One region of the Peribacillus sp. RS7 genome, then DNA from elsewhere that is predicted to be linked to it. Evidence: riboswitches for the same ligand, from Rfam matches in the RefSeq annotation. Region 1 holds a riboswitch; the other holds the start of a gene.
What was found. A riboswitch is a leader RNA that binds a small molecule or an ion and turns the genes downstream of it on or off. The one in region 1 is predicted to bind lysine.
Positions count from the first base shown of each region.

Region 2: another riboswitch for lysine. It lies ahead of ACDZ29_RS08525 (amino acid permease); the one in region 1 lies ahead of ACDZ29_RS02440 (aspartate kinase).

Region 1 covers NZ_CP168135.1:457,803-467,207, reverse strand. Annotated here, with positions in the region: gene uvrC (excinuclease ABC subunit UvrC) at 1-1,249, shown strand, start outside; lysine riboswitch at 1,311-1,487, shown strand; gene ACDZ29_RS02440 (aspartate kinase) at 1,577-2,809, shown strand; gene ACDZ29_RS02435 (YslB family protein) at 2,874-3,344, opposite strand; gene ACDZ29_RS02430 (succinate dehydrogenase cytochrome b558 subunit) at 3,729-4,337, shown strand; gene sdhA (succinate dehydrogenase flavoprotein subunit) at 4,408-6,159, shown strand; gene sdhB (succinate dehydrogenase iron-sulfur subunit) at 6,177-6,950, shown strand; gene ACDZ29_RS02415 (acyl-CoA thioesterase) at 7,256-7,720, shown strand; gene ACDZ29_RS02410 (response regulator transcription factor) at 7,844-8,068, shown strand; gene ACDZ29_RS02405 (MarR family winged helix-turn-helix transcriptional regulator) at 8,292-8,735, shown strand; gene racE (glutamate racemase) at 8,746-9,405, shown strand, end outside.
Region 2 covers NZ_CP168135.1:1,634,451-1,643,855, reverse strand. Annotated here, with positions in the region: gene ACDZ29_RS08555 (DUF948 domain-containing protein) at 1-136, shown strand, start outside; gene ACDZ29_RS08550 (YhcN/YlaJ family sporulation lipoprotein) at 526-1,056, shown strand; gene ACDZ29_RS08545 (spore germination protein) at 1,263-2,771, shown strand; gene ACDZ29_RS08540 (GerAB/ArcD/ProY family transporter) at 2,795-3,895, shown strand; gene ACDZ29_RS08535 (Ger(x)C family spore germination protein) at 3,892-4,974, shown strand; gene ACDZ29_RS08530 (alpha-glucosidase) at 5,061-6,740, shown strand; gene ACDZ29_RS08525 (amino acid permease) at 6,791-8,242, opposite strand; lysine riboswitch at 8,339-8,523, opposite strand; gene ACDZ29_RS08520 (LacI family DNA-binding transcriptional regulator) at 8,769-9,405, opposite strand, start outside.

The sequences.
Region 1 (9,405 bases):
TGAGGAACAGGAATATAAGAAAATGGTGGATGATATCAACCGCTTCTTGAACGGTGGACATACTGAGATAAAAAAAGAACTGACTGAAAAAATGCTGGAGGCATCAGAAAATCTCGATTTCGAGAGGGCCAAAGAGTTCCGTGACAAAATTGCCCACATCGATATTACGATGGAGAAGCAGAAAATGATGACGACCGATTTCATCGACAGGGATGTATTTGGGTTTGCCTATGATAAAGGCTGGATGTGTGTTCAGGTATTTTTTGTCCGACAGGGTAAATTGATAGAAAGAGATGTTTCACTTTTTCCTGTCTATGATGAACCGGAACAGGAACTTCTTACATTCCTCGGTCAGTTTTACGAGATTACCAACCACTTTAAACCAAAGGAAATCTTGCTGCCTGAGTCAGTGGATGCTGAAATGGCCGAAGGGCTCCTTGGTGTCAAAACGATTCACCCGAAACGGGGATCGAAAAAAGACATGCTTAAATTAGCGAATAAAAATGCCTCCATCGCCCTTCAGGAAAAATTCTCCTTGATTGAACGGGATGAAGAAAGAACCATCAATGCGGTAGAAAACCTCGGGACCCAATTAGGCATCTACACCCCGCACCGAATTGAAGCTTTCGATAACTCCAATATTCAGGGAAGTGACCCTGTTTCCGCTTTAGTCGTGTTCATTGATGGGAAACCGGAAAAAAGGGAGTACCGTAAATATAAGATCAAGACGGTCCAGGGACCTGATGATTATGAATCGATGCGTGAAGTGGTCAGAAGAAGGTATTCACGAGTATTGAAAGAAGGGCTGCCGCTTCCGGACTTAATCATCATCGATGGTGGAAAGGGCCATGTGGAAGCCGTTCGGGATATATTGGAGAATGAATTGGGCCTTGATATTCCACTATCAGGTCTCATTAAGGATGAAAAGCATAGGACCTCGCAGTTGATGATTGGAAATCCGCTTGAACTCGTACCACTTGATTCACGTAGCCAGGAATTTTACTTATTGCAAAGAATTCAGGATGAGGTGCATCGATTCGCGATTACGTTTCATCGCCAGCTACGCGGGAAAAATGCGGTTCACTCCCAGCTAGATGATATTCCAGGTGTCGGGGAAAAGCGAAGGAAGCAATTGTTGAGGCATTTTGGGTCATTAAAGAAAATCAAAGAGGCAACGGCCGAGGAAATTATGGAAGCGGGCATGCCAAAAGGGGTAGCCGAGGGAATCGTAAGAAAATTACAAGAATAATCTTGCTACCGACTATTCCCTATGCTATGATTAAAAGGAATTTTTAACTAGACAACTTAAAAGTGCTGATAGAGGTGCGGAATTCAAGAGTAAAAACCTGGAGAAGTATGAGCTTCCATGAAAGGTTTTGAAAGGGGATGACGCCGAAGGAAGACAAGACTCATACCTTGTTTTTCTGGTCTGACATTTAATAAATGGCGGATTGTCAGGGTTAATACCCTGGAGAGCTATCTCACTGTGTTTACAGTATCAGATATGTGATCACAGCAATGAGATATTTCTCATTGCTTTTTTTATTGCCTAAAAAGGTAGAGAGGGTGCATTAGGATGGCATTAATCGTTCAAAAATTCGGCGGAACATCCGTCGGAAGCGTAGAAAAAATCAAAAATGTTGCCAATCGGGTAATCGAGGAAGTGGAGAATGGAAATGGTGTTGTAGTCGTTGTTTCAGCTATGGGGAAAACCACAGATCAATTGGTTTCCATGGCCCAAGATATTTCCGGAACCCCGAGCAAGAGGGAAATGGATATGCTATTGACGACGGGGGAACAGATCACGATATCCCTGTTAACGATGGCATTGATTGAAAAAGGACATGAAGCCATTTCGTACACAGGCTGGCAGGCAGGCATGCAAACGGAATCCGTTCATGGGAATGCCAGGATTTTAAACATCGATTCTACAAGGATTCAAGCCCAACTCCAGGAAAAGAAAATTGTGGTCGTAGCCGGTTTCCAGGGGAGCGATGCAAATGGGGAAATCACTACCTTAGGGCGGGGTGGTTCCGATACGACGGCGGTTGCCATCGCTGCAGCGCTGAATGCGGATAGATGCGATATTTATACGGATGTAACGGGTGTTTTCACTACGGATCCACGCTACATAAAAGGTGCGCGAAAACTTCAATCCATTTCTTACGATGAGATGCTGGAACTTGCAAACCTGGGGGCGGGCGTCCTACATCCAAGGGCTGTCGAATATGCAAAGAATTATCAAATCCCGCTTGAAGTCCGTTCAAGCATGGAGAGAGAATCAGGAACGATCATAGAGGAGGAAGCAACTATGGAAGAAAACTTAATTGTACGCGGCATTGCTTTTGAAGACAGTATTACTAGGGTCACAATTTATGGTTTGCCACAATCACTTGGTGCATTATCCACAATTTTCACGACACTTGCGAAAAACCGGATTAATGTGGACATCATCATTCAAAGCATGACTGCCGAGGATACGACCAATCTATCATTTTCCACAAAAAGTGAAGATACGGAAGCGGCATTGATCGTGCTGGAAAACAATAAAGAACGATTGGCATTCGACCGAATCGAAACGGAGGGTGGGTTGGCCAAAGTGTCCATCGTCGGATCTGGTATGGTATCCAATCCAGGAGTGGCTGCCGAGATGTTTGAAGTGATGGCCAATACAGGCATCCAAGTGAAAATGGTCAGCACATCGGAAATTAAAGTCTCGACTGTCGTCAATGAAAAGGAAATGGTGAAGGCGGTCGAATCTCTTCATGAAGCATTTAAACTTGGACAGCATGCAAATGTGCTAGCTTGAGTGTAAGGAGTCCAATAAAAAAACAGACTTCCGGTAAAAAGGGTAAGTCTGTTTTAAGGGCTCGTTAGATAGGGTCTCTGGGATCCCATTGGATGGTGAATATCACTTTTTTTGCGCGGCGTTTGATTTCTTCCGTTGATTCGCTGAGGAATTTTTTTTGCAGTGTAAACTGCTCGGCAAGGAAACCGGCTTCAAGTTGGAAGTGACAGTCAGGGTGTAAATCCAGGCGGCGGCTGATTATTTCACCCGTCAGGGATAATTCCATCTCGTTTTTTGAATACTTCATGATTTCCAGATTGCCCCATCCAGCGCTCTGGAAAAATTCAATCACTTCCTGATCGCCATTCAATGGGAATTTTCTTGCTAACTGTTTACCTGCCCAATAGAGGATTTGATTAGAGTCTTTTCCGAGAATATCGTTCAATAGAACTTCTCTGATTAATTCGTATCCGAAAGCTGGAACTTGGAATTCTTCAGTTTGAATTTCTTCAGCTTGAATCTCTTCTTCTATCGCAGCAGCAATATTTTTTTTCATAGTTTATCGCCTCTTTCTGTAAATCTATTATAAACGTATTTCTTTTGCAAATTATACTGTTTTTTATTTATTTAAATAACAATTGGAAAAAAATGAGAAATTATACCGAGATATTAATAGTTAAATTTGAAATTTCTTCAAAATATCATCTTGACAAACAAAAAATAGCCAATTTAATCCAATAAAATCTATTCTGAAAAAGAGATTTCTTGTATCCGTTTTCTTGACGCACATAGAAGTCAGGAGTAAAATGGACATGTCACATAATTGTAAAGGAAGTATAGAGGAGTTTTTTTGACTCTATACTGTATTTTCACGCGGAGATAAAAGGTAGCCACCAGTTTATCTTTGCATGATTTTTCACAAATTAAGGGGGGGCACTTAGTGGCAAAAAATCGTGAGTTTGGGAATCGCAGGCTTCATTCACTTCTAGGAGTAATTCCAATTGGTCTATTCCTAATTTTTCATTTATCGGTAAACTTTATGGCAACAAAAGGAGAAGAAACTTTTAATGGGGCAGTTCATTTAATTGAGTATACGCCCGTGAAGATTTTGGTAGAATGGGTCGTTATCTATCTACCGCTCATTTTCCATGCTGTGTACGGAATTTATATTGCCTTTACAGCAAAAAACAATTTAGGCAGATTTAGTTTCTTCCGTAACTGGATGTTCATGCTGCAACGTCTAACTGGAATCATAACGTTGATTTTCCTTGTTTGGCATATATGGGCAACTAGAATTCAAGCAGCTATGGGTGCTGAAGTTAACTTTGATATGATGGCTGAAATTTTCTCTAGTCCATTTATGATTGTGTTCTATATTGTTGGTATTATCTCGGCAATTTTCCACTTTGCTAATGGATTATGGTCATTTGCAGTGAGCTGGGGTCTTACAGTTTCACCTAAATCGCAAAAAATCATGACTTACTTTACATTGATCGTTTTCGTTCTTCTTTCTTATATCGGAATTAGCGCAATTTTCGCTTTCGTATAAGAAGATAGAGTTCATTTATAAGTATTAGGAAAAACATAGCTTGGCTAATGGAAATAAGGGAGTGACAGAATTGGGTAAAGGTAAAATAGTTATCGTTGGTGGAGGTCTAGCTGGATTAATGGCTACGATCAAAGCAGCAGAGCTGGGACAACAGGTTGATTTATTTTCTTTAGTGCCTGTTAAACGCTCTCACTCAGTTTGTGCCCAAGGCGGAATCAATGGGGCAGTAAATACAAAAGGTGAAGGGGATTCTCCATATATCCACTTCGACGATACAGTTTATGGCGGAGATTTCTTGGCTAACCAACCGCCGGTTAAAGCGATGTGCGAAGCAGCACCATCTATTATCCATATGTTTGACCGTATGGGTGTTATGTTCAACCGTACTCCGGAAGGTCTTCTTGATTTCCGTCGTTTCGGTGGTACTCAACATAGCCGTACAGCATTTGCTGGTGCAACAACTGGTCAACAATTACTTTACGCATTGGACGAGCAGGTTCGCCGTTATGAAGTTGAAGGCCTTGTAACGAAATATGAAGGCTGGGAATTCCTTGGAGCTGTTATCGATGATGAACAAACAGCACGTGGTATCGTAGCTCAAAACCTGACTTCAATGGAAATCAAATCATTCCCTGGCGACGCAGTCATCATGGCGAGCGGTGGCCCTGGAATCATTTTCGGTAAATCAACTAACTCAATGATCAATACAGGCTCAGCAGCTTCCATCGTTTATCAACAAGGTGTAAATTATGCAAATGGTGAGTTCATTCAAATTCACCCGACTGCAATCCCTGGAGATGACAAACTTCGTCTAATGAGTGAATCCGCTCGTGGTGAAGGTGGACGTATCTGGACATATAAAGACGGAAAACCTTGGTATTTCCTTGAAGAAAAATACCCTGCTTATGGTAATCTAGTACCTCGTGATATCGCGACTCGTGAAATCTTCGACGTATGCATGAACATGAAGCTTGGCATTAATGGAGAAAACATGGTTTACCTGGATCTATCACATAAAGATCCTAAATTACTTGATATAAAACTTGGTGGAATCATTGAAATCTACGAGAAATTCATGGGTGAAGATCCACGTAAAGTTCCAATGAAAATTTTCCCTGCCGTTCACTATTCCATGGGCGGACTTTGGGTGGATTATGACCAAATGACTAACATCAAAGGTTTATTCGCTGCTGGTGAGTGTGATTACTCTCAACATGGCGGTAACCGTCTTGGTGCGAACTCACTTCTTTCTGCAATCTATGGTGGTTCAGTCGCTGGACCGAATGCCGTTAAATATATTGAAGGCCTTGATAAAACTTCAGAATCCATTTCTTCTTCGTTGTTTGAAGGGTACGAAAAACAAGAACAGGAAAAATGGAATGAAGTCATGTCCCTTGATGGTAACGAAAATGCGTACGTTCTTCACAAAGAACTTGGTGAGTGGATGACACAGCATGTTACTGTAGTTCGTTACAATGACAAGCTGAAAGAAACGGATAACAAGATTCTTGAACTGATGGAACGTTACAAGAAAATTAACATCAATGACACGGCAAAATGGAGTAACCAAGGAGCTGCATTCACTAGACAGCTGCAAAATATGATGCAATTGGCTCGTGTAATCACAATTGGTGCGTTAAACCGTGACGAAAGCCGCGGAGCGCATTACAAACCTGATTTCCCAGAACGTAATGATGAGGAATTCATGAAAACAACTATGGCAACATTCAAAGGCATGGATCAAGCACCTGAATTCCATTATGAAGATATTGATGTATCACTGATCGCACCGCGTAAACGTGATTACACAACGAAACACTAAAGAGGGGGAGCAAAAAAATGGTTGAAACTAAATCTGAGACTAAAACAGTCCGTTTTATAATCACTCGTCAAGATACACCGGATTCAGCTCCTTATGATGAGGAATTCGAATTAGCGTATCGCCCGAATATGAACGTAATTTCCGCTCTAATGGAAATTCGTCGTAATCCGGTAACTGTACAAGGCAAGCACACTACAGCAATCGCATGGGACATGAACTGTCTTGAAGAGGTTTGTGGTGCTTGTTCAATGGTTATCAATGGTAAACCAAGACAATCATGTACAGCTCTTATCGATCAATTGGAGCAACCGGTTCGTCTAGCTCCAATGCGTACATTCCCTGTTGTTCGTGACCTACAAGTCGATCGCAGCCGTATGTTCGACTCATTGAAAAAGGTAAAAGCATGGATTCCAATCGATGGAACGTACAATCTTGGACCAGGACCGCGTATGCCAGAAAAGAAACGTCAATGGGCTTACGAGTTATCAAAATGTATGACTTGCGGTGTTTGTTTGGAGGCTTGCCCGAACGTAAACAGCAATTCAGACTTCATGGGGCCACAACCATTATCACAAGTTCGTTTATTCAACGCACATCCAACGGGTGCAATGAACAAAGCTGAACGTTTAAATACAATCATGGGTGATGGAGGACTTGCAAACTGCGGTAACTCACAAAACTGTGTGCAGTCTTGCCCTAAAGGCATTCCATTAACAACTTCGATTGCAGCATTGAACCGTGATACTACGATCCAACAATTCCGTAACTTCTTCGGAAGCGACGAAGTTTAATAATGAAAATGAAAGAACCCGTATCTTAGGATATGGGTTCTTTTTGTTTTACATTCGTAGAGAATGGCAAGTCCTTAAAAGATTGATAATTTGCATGCACCCTGAAAAACCGGGATCGAAGTGTGATTGGTTTGGGCAAATGAGTTTCTTGTAACCCAACATCCTCACGCAAAGGCTGAAGGATTTGATTAATAAAGTGAGCAACAAGCAAATTAACCTGCCTTCAATAGAAAATCCTTTTCAATATCGTTGTTTTCTTATAAAATGAGTGAATAGTCATTCAATTCAGAAAGGGTGTGCACAAGATGGGCAGGATATCATATATCGATAATATAACGGAGTGGATCACTGATTTTTCTTTTAAACATGAGATTAAGGTCCGTTTTTCAGAAACTGATATGTTTGGGCACTTGAATAACACGATTCCTTTTACTTATTTTGAGGAAGCTCGGATTGAGTATTTCAACAGTATGGGGTTCATGAAGGATTGGACCTCGGCTGAATGCAGTGAGATGCCGGTTGTTGCCAATTTACAGTGTGATTACCTGAAGCAGGTGTTTTTCAATGACCAATTGACGATCCATGTGAAAGCTGACCATATCGGAAACTCTTCAGTAGACATACATTATATGGGAACCAAACAAGATGGTTCAATTTGTTTAACGGGTAGGGGAACGATTGTCCAAGTTTCCAAAGCCACCGGAAAGCCGATACCTTGGACGGAAGAGATGAAGCGATCGATGTGGCAAACAGAGCTCGAACATTCCTGAAAATATTTTCATTTTAGACAAGTAAAAGAGTCACTCCCTTGCCCCGGCCGACATACTATATCTTGACTAAATAGACACCCACTCCGGGTTTTATGCTGGTGAAGGCAAGGAGGGTAACATTACTTGAAGGAGAACGAATTCACTCATAAGCCACTACTCACCAAAAGAGAAAAAGAAGTATTTGAGTTACTAGTACAAGACAAAACAACAAAAGAAATCGCAGGTGAATTGTTTATTAGCGAAAAAACAGTTCGAAACCATATTTCGAATGCGATGCAGAAGCTTGGAGTCAAAGGACGTTCGCAGGCAGTCATAGAACTCCTTCGTATGGGAGAACTTAAGCTTTAATGTGTTGACATTTAATACGTAAGCCTTATAAATATTTTCTCTCCCGTTCATTGGCAGCATATAAGGAAGGCCAAAACAATTTGGTTGTTTTGACTTCTTTGGATGCTGCTTATTTTTATGAAGGGGGTTTCATTATGGATTCCGGATAATCATTCTTGAAAATCATTTCACTTTCATCCAAAATGGTAGTATGATAAGTTTCATGAAGTGGGGAGCTGTGTGTATGGATGAAGAGAAGCAGGTTGCATATGTAGCCGATATCGAGAGGGAATTGCGCTATGTATCGACATGGCTTAAGCAAAGGGGAAGAGAAATTCTCAAAGATTATAAAATCACCATTCCTCAATTCGTGGCTTTGCAATGGCTTTTTGAATCAGGCTACATGACGATTGGCGAATTGTCCACAAAGATGTTTCTCGCCTTCAGCACAACGACGGATCTGATTGACCGCATGGAGAAACATCAGCTTGTCCAGCGTGTCAAGGATGATAAGGACCGGCGCGTGGTTCGAATTCACCTTCTTGAAGAAGGTGAACGGATTATTGAAGAAGTGATTAATAAACGACAACAGTACTTGAGTGGGGTATTAGTCAATTTCAACGAATCTGACATCGTGTCCCTGCAAGGAATTCTAGCAAAACTACATCAAGAAATGAAAGAAAAATGAGGCGAGTTTTTTGAAACAACCGATAGGAATCATTGATTCAGGGGTAGGCGGCTTGACTGTAGCTAAAGAAGTCATGCGTCAGCTTCCAAATGAAAATATTATATACTTAGGTGATACAGCAAGATGCCCTTATGGGCCTAGGACCAAAAAAGATGTCCAAACCTTCACATGGCAAATGACGAGGTTTTTGATGAAGAAGGATATAAAAATGCTGATCATCGCCTGCAATACAGCGACTGCAGCTGTACTGGATGAAATCAGGGCATTACTTCCGATTCCTGTATTAGGTGTCATTCATCCTGGGGCAAGGGCGGCGTTGAAAGTTTCCAATTCCTTGCATATTGGCATTATTGGTACGGAAGGCACAGTGAAAAGCAAAGCGTATGACGATGCACTTGCCTCCATCAATTCCGATGTGAAAGTAGATAGTTTAGCATGCCCGAAATTTGTCCCTATCGTAGAAAGCGGCGAGTTTCAAGGGAAGATAGTCAATAGGGTCGTGGCACAAACCTTGAGTCCGTTGAAGAAAACGAAGATCGACACATTAATCCTTGGCTGTACCCATTATCCACTGCTGGGGCCTGTAATCTCGACCTATATGGGGGATGAAGTACAAGTCATTTCCTCTGGGGAAGAGACGGCCCGAGAGGCAAGTGTCATTTTGGATTAC
Region 2 (9,405 bases), 1.2 Mb from region 1:
AATCACTGATGATGTTCAATATAAAAAAGAGGCCGTACAATATACGGTTGATGCTGCTAAACAAACACCGGAGCCCTTCAAAAATATTTGGTTTTCAATAAAAGGTGACAAGTGGAAGCTTAGAAACAGAGCATAAGCGTTTCGATTTGGAGTATATGATATAGTCTTGAAATAATAAGTTTCAAGGATTCCTCGTTTGAATTTTACCGGTAGGGTCCAAGAGAAAGCGGAGGATTCTGCGTAAAAGGAGGGGAAAAAGCCCGGGAGGTTATGATACATGACCTTTTGGGCTTTTTCTGTAATTGGAGGGAAAAAGGGCTTTGGTTCAAATCGTGATTGAATGATTATTTGAAGTGCAATGGCCAACGAATAAAAAAATGAAAAGGTTTTACGAAATTATCGATGCGTTTGGTATTCGTCGGTTTTATTTTGGTTGGAACTATCGGCTTGAAGGTCACTTCTTCTGAATAATTTATCGTCTCCTCGCAAATATTAATATTAAATTATTTTAGAGGAGTGAAGAAAATGAATTATAAAGCGATGGTATCAAGTGCGATGATGGCTTTAGTGATTACAGGTTGTTCACCTAATGATAAAGAAGATGCCAGTGAAAATCTTGGCCTGAATCGTACCAATCAGGATAATTTGGATAATCCGATGAATGTAAGCGATACAAGGCAAAATACAAATAATAATAATAATGAAAATGATAATGGTGTAAACGATATGAGGGTTTCCGAAGATATCGCAAATCGTGTCGAAGCTTTGAAGGAAGTGAAGAACGCCAGTGTCATCGTGACTGAAAATAATGCATATGTAGGGGCAGTATTAAAAGACGGCGGGGATAAGGATATCCCGAATGACCTTAAAGAAAGGGTTGCTGATGCAGTAAGGGGAGCCGATCCGTCGGTGGACCAAGTTTATGTGTCGGCGAACCCTGACTTTGTTCAAAGAATAGATGAGTATGCGAATGATGTCGAGAATGGAAAACCCGTTGCGGGATTCGCTGACGAGTTCCGTGAAATGGTAACACGCATTTTTCCAACCCAAAGGTAAGTGGTAATAGTTAATTGAATGAAAACTCTAAGACTTATCCGTTGATTTCGTGCTTTCTGAAGGCGTGGAATTCGGATAGGTCTTTTCCTGTTTTAAGAAAAAAATCACCTTTGAATGTGTTTTAAGGATATCGGTGAATTATGACTAACTTTATAGAGGGTGGTTACACTAAAAAAACTAAGTACAAGTAATAGGGGGGTGGAATAGTGAGGTTTTTTAAGGACAGGAAGGATAAGGATGCAGCAACCTTTCAGGTTTCTTCCAAGGATTTTCAGGAACTTCTTAAAAAGTTTGAAGCATCTAATGATTTTCTTACCTTCCAATACCCGAATGAAGACGACTTTACCATCTCCTATTTCAATTCACTGGTTAGTGAACAACAGCTCCATGAACATGTACTGACTGCCATTTCGAATCAACCTAAGAAGGATCTTAAGCAATTAAAAGGCGAAATTCCGATGGAAGATATGAAATTGACGGCTGATATAAATGACATTCAAAGGTTGGTTTTGGCCGGATCGGTCATGATTCAATACAAGAAAGATGATGAAATGTGTTTGTTGGTTCCATGTGTTCATAGTGTGAAAAGGCAAATTTCCACACCCGAGTCCGAGTATACGGTCGTTGGGTCCAAGGAGGCTTTTGTTGAATCGCTTGATTCGAATTTGAATCTGATTCGTAACCGTTTGCCCACTCCTGAATTGCAGTCCAAGGAATTTCGGGTCGGGAGCATCTCGCAAACAAGGTTAGCCGTTCTCTACATAGATGGGATAGTAAATCAACAGATCATTAATACAGTCATGCAGAGAATAGAAGATATAGAATATGATACGATCGTCGATATTTCGTTTGTAAGCCAGATGATCACGGATAATCGGAATTCGATGTTTCCGCAACTGATTGATACGGAGCGGCCCGATCATCTGGCTAGTGTATTATCGGAAGGGAAAATAGGGATCATGCTGGATGGATCTCCTCATGTATTAGTTGGTCCCAATACCATCATTTCGTTCTTTTCGTCATTTGAAGATTATTTTCAAATTTGGAATCTCGGTACTTCATTCCGTTTGATTCGGCTTTTCGCAGTGCTGTTTTCCGTTTTGTCATCACCTCTGTATGTTGCCGTTTTAACGTATCATTATCAGGTGATTCCAACGGATTTGCTACCCATCTTAATATCATCCAGGGGCGTGATCCCTTTTCCGCCGATTTTGGAAGCGATCGTGCTGGAAGGGACGATCGAATTGCTCAGGGAAGCAGCGGTCAGGCTGCCAGCTAAGGTTGGCTCCACCATCGGTATTGTTGGCGGAATAGTCATCGGTACAGCTGCTGTGGAAGCGGGATTTGTCAGTAATGTCTTGTTGATGCTTGTCGCTTTGGCTGCCTTGGCTTCATTTACGGTGCCGATTTACCAAATCAGTAATACGATTCGCCTTATCCGCTTTCCTTTTCTAATTGCAGCCCAGTTATACGGACTGTTTGGAATAGCTTTATGCAGTGCATTCATTTTAAGTCATTTATTGAAATTGACTTCGCTTGGCAGTCCATATTTAGATCCTCTTTACCCGTTAAGGATTCATGACTTTAAAGATAGTCTGATTCGCCTCCCTTTTTCAAAGCAGAAAAAACGCCCGCAATTTCTGCGGACGGAAAACCCACTAAGGATGAGGAAGAAGACGGAAACTCAAAAATCCCAAAGTGATATTGATGAATAAGGTGTAGAAAGCGGTGAGAAGGTATGGAAGTCAAACCAAATGAAACTAAACAAATATCCCCATTTTTTGTTTTTTTCCTTATGCCAGGCATGCAGATTGGCGTAGGGGTATTGGGGTTTGAACGGGTCATAGCGAAAGAGGCTGGCCAAGACGCATGGATATCAATCATAATTTCAGGGTTAATCATAAATGTTCTGCTTTGGATGTGTTTCAAGCTTTTAGGCAGGGGCCCCAAAACACTTGATTTGGTTGCCATCCATAAAGATTTGTTTGGTAAATGGGTAGGAAATGCTTTCAATATTTTATTCATCCTCTACTTCATAATGATCTCCATCATACTTATCAGGACTTATTTAGAGGTCATTCAGGTTTGGATGTTCCCTGGTGTTAATGTCCTGATGCTATTAACCTTCATTCTTATTCTCCTGTATAGTTTTGTGACAGGAGGGTTCAGGGTCATAACTGGTTTTTGTATAATCGGGCTTATTATTGGATCACCATTATTCCTTTTGAATTATTTTCCATTGAAGCACGCCCACTTTGAAAATTTGGGTCCTTTTCTTGATCATTCCTTTTTGGAAATCATGAAGGCCTGTAAGAAAATGACCCTGAATTACCTTGGTTTTGAATTACTCCTGATTTATTACCCATTCATTAAAAAGCGTGAACACTCTCAAAAGTGGGCACACTTAGGGGTGTTGTTTACTATGTCGATATATTTAATGTTTATTATTGTTTCATTAGCCTACTATCATCAAGATCAGCTGAAAGATGTAATATGGGCAACTTTGACGTTATGGAAAATTGTAGACCTTCCATTCATTGAAAGGTTCGAATACATAGGGATTTCCGTTTGGCTGTTCATGGTGCTGCCGAATGTTTGTTTAGGGGTTTGGGCAGCAAGCAGAACAGCGAAAAGAGCATTTGGATTCAGACAGAAAAAGATGTTGGTTTTCATCCTGCTTATCATTTTAGCTTCCTGCCTTTTTTTGGATAACCGCTATAAAATCGATAGGTTTAACACGATCAGTTCACAAATAGGCTTTTATATCATTTATTTGTATCTTCCTCTCTTATTCATATGGCAGTCGATCGTCTATAAAGTTAGGGGGGATAAATCATGAAAATCAAACTCCTCATGATTACATTAGCTTGTTTCTTGATGACGGCGTGCGGTGTGGAAAAGCAAATATTAGAAGATATTTTAATTGCTGAAGTCGTAGGTTATGATGATGCCGGAGACAATAAAATCAAAGGTACGGTCGTTGTCAGCGTTCCTCAGCCTGGTGAGGAAGCAGATCTAGGTAATGAAGTATATGAATCGATTTCCCATGATATAAAGGCAGCCCGCCAGCAAGAAAATGCAAAGACACCATTCCCGATTGTCGGCGGGAGGCTGACAGTCATTCTCTATGGTGAAGAGTTGGCGGGTAATGGGTTGAATGATTACGTCGATACATATCGGCGTGACCCGATGGTGGGACGGGATTTGTATTTAGCGATCGTTCATGGTAAAGCTGAGGATGTAGTTAAAATGGAACCGAAGTTGATTAAAACTCCAGGGGTTCAAGTAAAAGAACTGATCGAACAGAATATCCGAACTAATTTGCCTGATGTAGATTTGCACAGGTATTTATATGCAGTTCATGGTAAAGGGATCGATCCGGTCCTGCCCTTATTGGAAACTGCAGAAGACCATATACAGGTAAAAGGGATCGCCCTGTTTAAAAGTGATAGGTATATTGGTAAATATATCCCTTATGAGGATGGGTTTTTATTCAAAGTCCTTAGTGAAAACTTTAAGCTGGGGAATTATGAAATTAAATGGAAGGAAAATGACTATACAGATATCAATAACGTGGAGTCACGTGTCCATTATGATTTCTCGAATGTAAATCAAGACCCCAAAGTCAGGATTGAAGTGAAACTAAAAGCAAGTTTGCTAGAGGTCCAAGGTTATGACTTGGGCAAAGGGGTCGACCTGAATAAAATAGAGGCCAGGGCTGAACATGTCATTGGTAATAAATTAAATGAGATGGTAACCATGTTTCAGGAAAACAATATAGATCCGATTGCACTGGGTGATCACGCTAAAAGTAAAACAAGAAATTTCGATCAAAAACATTGGGAGGGGGCATATCCCCATATTCCCATCGAGGTGGATTTGGACATTGAAATGATTCAAACCGGAATTGCGGAATAAAAGAAGAATATTCTGAAGTTTCTCCCTTTATAATAGGGTATTGGTGTAATGATTATGTCAATGCGTTTAAAGAGGGGAGGAAAGGCATGGACAAAGCATGGTGGAAAGAGGCAGTTGTGTATCAAGTGTATCCAAGGAGTTTTATGGATAGTGATGGAGATGGGATAGGGGATTTAAACGGGATCTTGATGAAACTCGATTATTTACAAGAGCTGGGTGTGAACGTGATATGGCTATCCCCCATTTATCAATCTCCCAATGATGACAATGGGTACGATATCAGTGATTATCGATCAATCATGACTGAATTCGGGACAATGGCTGATTTTGATAGGTTGCTGAAGGCGGTGCATGAACGTGGGATGAAGATCATGATGGATCTGGTGGTCAACCATTCTTCAGATGAACATTCGTGGTTCATTGAATCCCGATCCTCAAAAGATAATCCAAAGCGTGATTATTATATTTGGAAACCTGGAAGGAATGGGGAAGAGCCAAATAATTGGGAGTCCATTTTTAAAGGTTCGGCATGGGAATATGATGAAGGAACGGATGAATATTATTTACATTTATTCAGCAAGAAACAACCTGATTTAAACTGGGAGAACCCTAAGCTCCGTGAAGAAATCTACAGCATGATGACTTGGTGGCTGGATAAGGGTGTCGATGGATTTCGGATGGATGTCATCAACTTCCTTTCAAAAGATCAGAGCTATTCAGATGGATCCGTTCATCATGAGAAGCAGTATGGTGATGGAAGCCCCTTTTTCCTGAATGGACCGCGCATACATGAGTTTTTACAGGAAATCAATCAACGGGCACTTTCTCGATATGACGTGATTACCGTTGGGGAGATGCCAGGCGTCACACCGGAGGAAGCACAATTGTTTACAGGTAAAGATCGTGGTGAGCTACATATGGTCTTTCAATTCGAACATATGGATTTGGGGTGCGGACCAGAAGGGAAATGGAGTAACGATAAGTGGAAGCTAAGCGATTTAAAGCGAATTCTTTCCAAGTGGCAGACTGGTTTGGAGGGGAATGGCTGGAACAGTTTATACTGGAACAATCATGATCAGCCCCGGGTTGTCTCAAGGTTTGGAAATGATGGAAAGTATCGTATTGAAAGCGCAAAGATGCTTGCCGCTTGTCTTCATATGCTTCAGGGGACACCTTATATATATCAAGGGGAAGAGTTGGGCATGACCAATGTTACATTTGAAAGCATCGATGAATACCGGGATATTGAAACGTTGAATTCATATGACGAACTCGTCAATTCGCGTGGCTGGTCAAAAGAGCGGATGATGTCAGCCATTCACGCCCGCAGCAGGGATAATGCGAGGACACCGATTCAGTGGAATGACTCCCGGAACGCAGGATTCACAAATGGGAGTCCATGGATTAAGGTTAATCCCAATTTTCCCGAGATCAATGCGGAAAAAGCCTACAATGATCCGAATTCCATTTTTCATTTTTATAAAAGGCTTATCCAAATACGCAAGAATCATGAAATCGTCGTTTATGGCCGTTTTGAACTGCTCTGTCCAGATGATGAACGAATATTTGCCTATACGAGAACGTTTGAAGAAGAAAAGCTGTTAGTGCTATGCAACTTTAAAGAGGAGCCGGCCTCCTATTCTTTGCCTGAAGAGCTGCATGCATATTCTGCTACAAGGCTGATCGGTAATTATGATCAGGAAGAAGAAGGAATCTCCACCAAACCTCTGCGTCCATATGAATGTCGTGTTTATCATTTGAAATGAAAAAAGGACCTGTTCTTCCCCGTTTAGAGAAGAGCAGGTCCTTTTACGTATTATTTGGATTTAAGGTCACATTCCTCAAGGGGAATTATTTTCGTTTTATGCTTAATTTTATAGCCGAACCATAGGACGAAAAATAGAATCAAGCCAATGTAGGAAACGAACATTGAATTCCAATCTATCCCATTGCTGCTGAAGGCTTGATAGCCTTGTCCAATGATAATGATGATACAAAGGACAAGTGCGAATATAGGTCCGAATGGGAAGCCTTTGGCCCGGTATGGTAAAGCATTCATATCAAGGCCTTGAGCTACGTAGGCTTTGCGGAACCGATAATGGGCAATCGCAATCCCGACCCAGGTGACGAATCCGGCCATGCCTGAAGCATTCAATAACCAGATATAAACAACACCATCTCCGAAAAATGAAGCTAAGAATGCAACGCAGCCAACTAAGGAAGTCACGATAAGTGCATTCACTGGTACTCCTCTTTTATCTAACTTGCCAAGGAATTTCGGTGCTTTCCCATCACGCGCCAAGTCCCATAGCATACGGGTTGAAGCGTACATGCCAGAGTTACCGGCAGAGAGTACAGATGATAAAATGATCGCGTTCATGATGGATGCAGCAAATGCAAGGCCCGCACGTTCAAATACAAGCGTGAATGGACTTACGGCAACATCTTCACTCAATAAACGTGAATCCGTAAACGGTATGATCATTCCAATTACAAAAATTGCAAGGATATAGAATAAGATGATGCGCCAGAAAACGGATCTGATCGCTTTAGGGATATTTTTTTCCGGATCCTCACTTTCACCAGCCGTCACTCCAAGCAATTCAGTTCCTTGGAAAGAAAAGCCAGCTGCCATGAATACGCCTAGAATCGTGAAGAACCCCCCGTTAAAGGGACCTTCGCCCATTGTGAAATTGGAAAAACCAATTGGGTCTTTCCCACCCATGATTCCGAGGATGATCAAGACACCAGTGATCAAGAATATGACGACCGTCACGACTTTGATCATGGCAAACCAGAATTCCGTTTCCCCAAAACCTTTAACGGACATGTAATTGATAAGAAACATTGTAATTAACGCAATGGCACTCCAGATAAAGGAAGGACTATCCGGGAACCAGAACTTCATAATTAAGACAACGGCTGCTAATTCAGCGGCAATGGTGATTGCCCAGTTATACCAGTAGTTCCATCCAATCGCAAAACCGAAAGACGGATCGACGAATTTGGATGCATAGACACGGAACGAACCGGCCACTGGCATGAACGCTGCCATTTCTGCAAGACTTGTCATTAAGTAATAAACCATGATGCCGATAATCGCGTATGCCACCAAGGCACCGCCGGGTCCGGCTGAATGAATGGCACCGCCACTTGCTAAAAATAAACCTGTTCCAATCGTTCCACCTAATGAAATCATCATCAAGTGCCGCGCTTTCAGGCTCCTTTTCAATTCAGTAGGGCTTGATGCTTGTTGTGAATTTGCCAATTGATGTTACACTCCTTTTTATTGGAAGGGAACGAAATATAAAAAAACAGCAGTCGAAAAAGATCGACGGCTGTTTATAATAAACCCGTTTATCCTTCCGAAGATAGCTCCCCACGCTTTTAGAAAAAACGTGACAGTGATGTTCCTGTTCGGAAACACCGCCAGCCAAGGTATACATGGAATATACCCAAACTTCGGCAACTTATCCTTTCAAACGGAGTCTTTAATTTTCCAGAATCTCGTCCGTTTTACTTTTATAAGCTGCAGCCTCTAACTCATCGGTAAATGAGGAAGTATTCAATTTTCTTAAATCGTTGCGCCATCTTGTAATTGACGACGGACGATTATACTCATGAAATTCATGCAATAGCTAATAGATTGCTAGTAATTGAGTAAACTTTACTATATCAAAATTATAAAATAATCTCATGGATATCGCAATGATTATTTTATGTGGTTATTTTTTCCTAGTTCAAGAAAGTCTGGAAGATTTGATGATACAAAAGTAAAGCTATTCTTAGCGTTATTAAACGCTCCTTCTTTTTATAAGGGCGTATTCCAGTTTTACATGTTTGACCACTTCGGGATTCTCGAATAGATCCACTGCCATTTTCCCAATCCATTCCAGCGGTAAGGAAATGGTCGTGATTTCGAGCATTTCACTCAGGCTATCATTATTGAAGCCGAGAATGGCCACATCTTCAGGTACCCTCAAGCCAGATTTCTTAGCTGTTAGAATGAAGCCTGCCGCCGTGTCATCATTAGTGATGATGATGGCCTCAGGTTTATTCATCATCGAATTCCAATCCTGAAACAATTGTTCACCGTCTTTGATGTGATAACTGCCTTCAAACAGCCAATCTTTATTGTTTATAAGTTGATGTTTACTCATGATATCGTTAAAAGCCTTTGTACGGAGAGAACTGTTTCTGCTCTTTTTACGGCCAAGACTGTATCCGATTTTCTGATAACCTTTAGCAATCACGTATTCAAGGGCACAGGAGAAAGCTGCATAATGATCAACGCTGATGGATGAGAATTCAGCCTGGGCTGTATCTTCACATAAGATAATCGGTCCATATTTTTGATACTCCAAGAGGATTTTCATTTCCGAAATTCTTGAACAAACGATAATGCCATCGAGTTGCTTCATTTGCAGCATA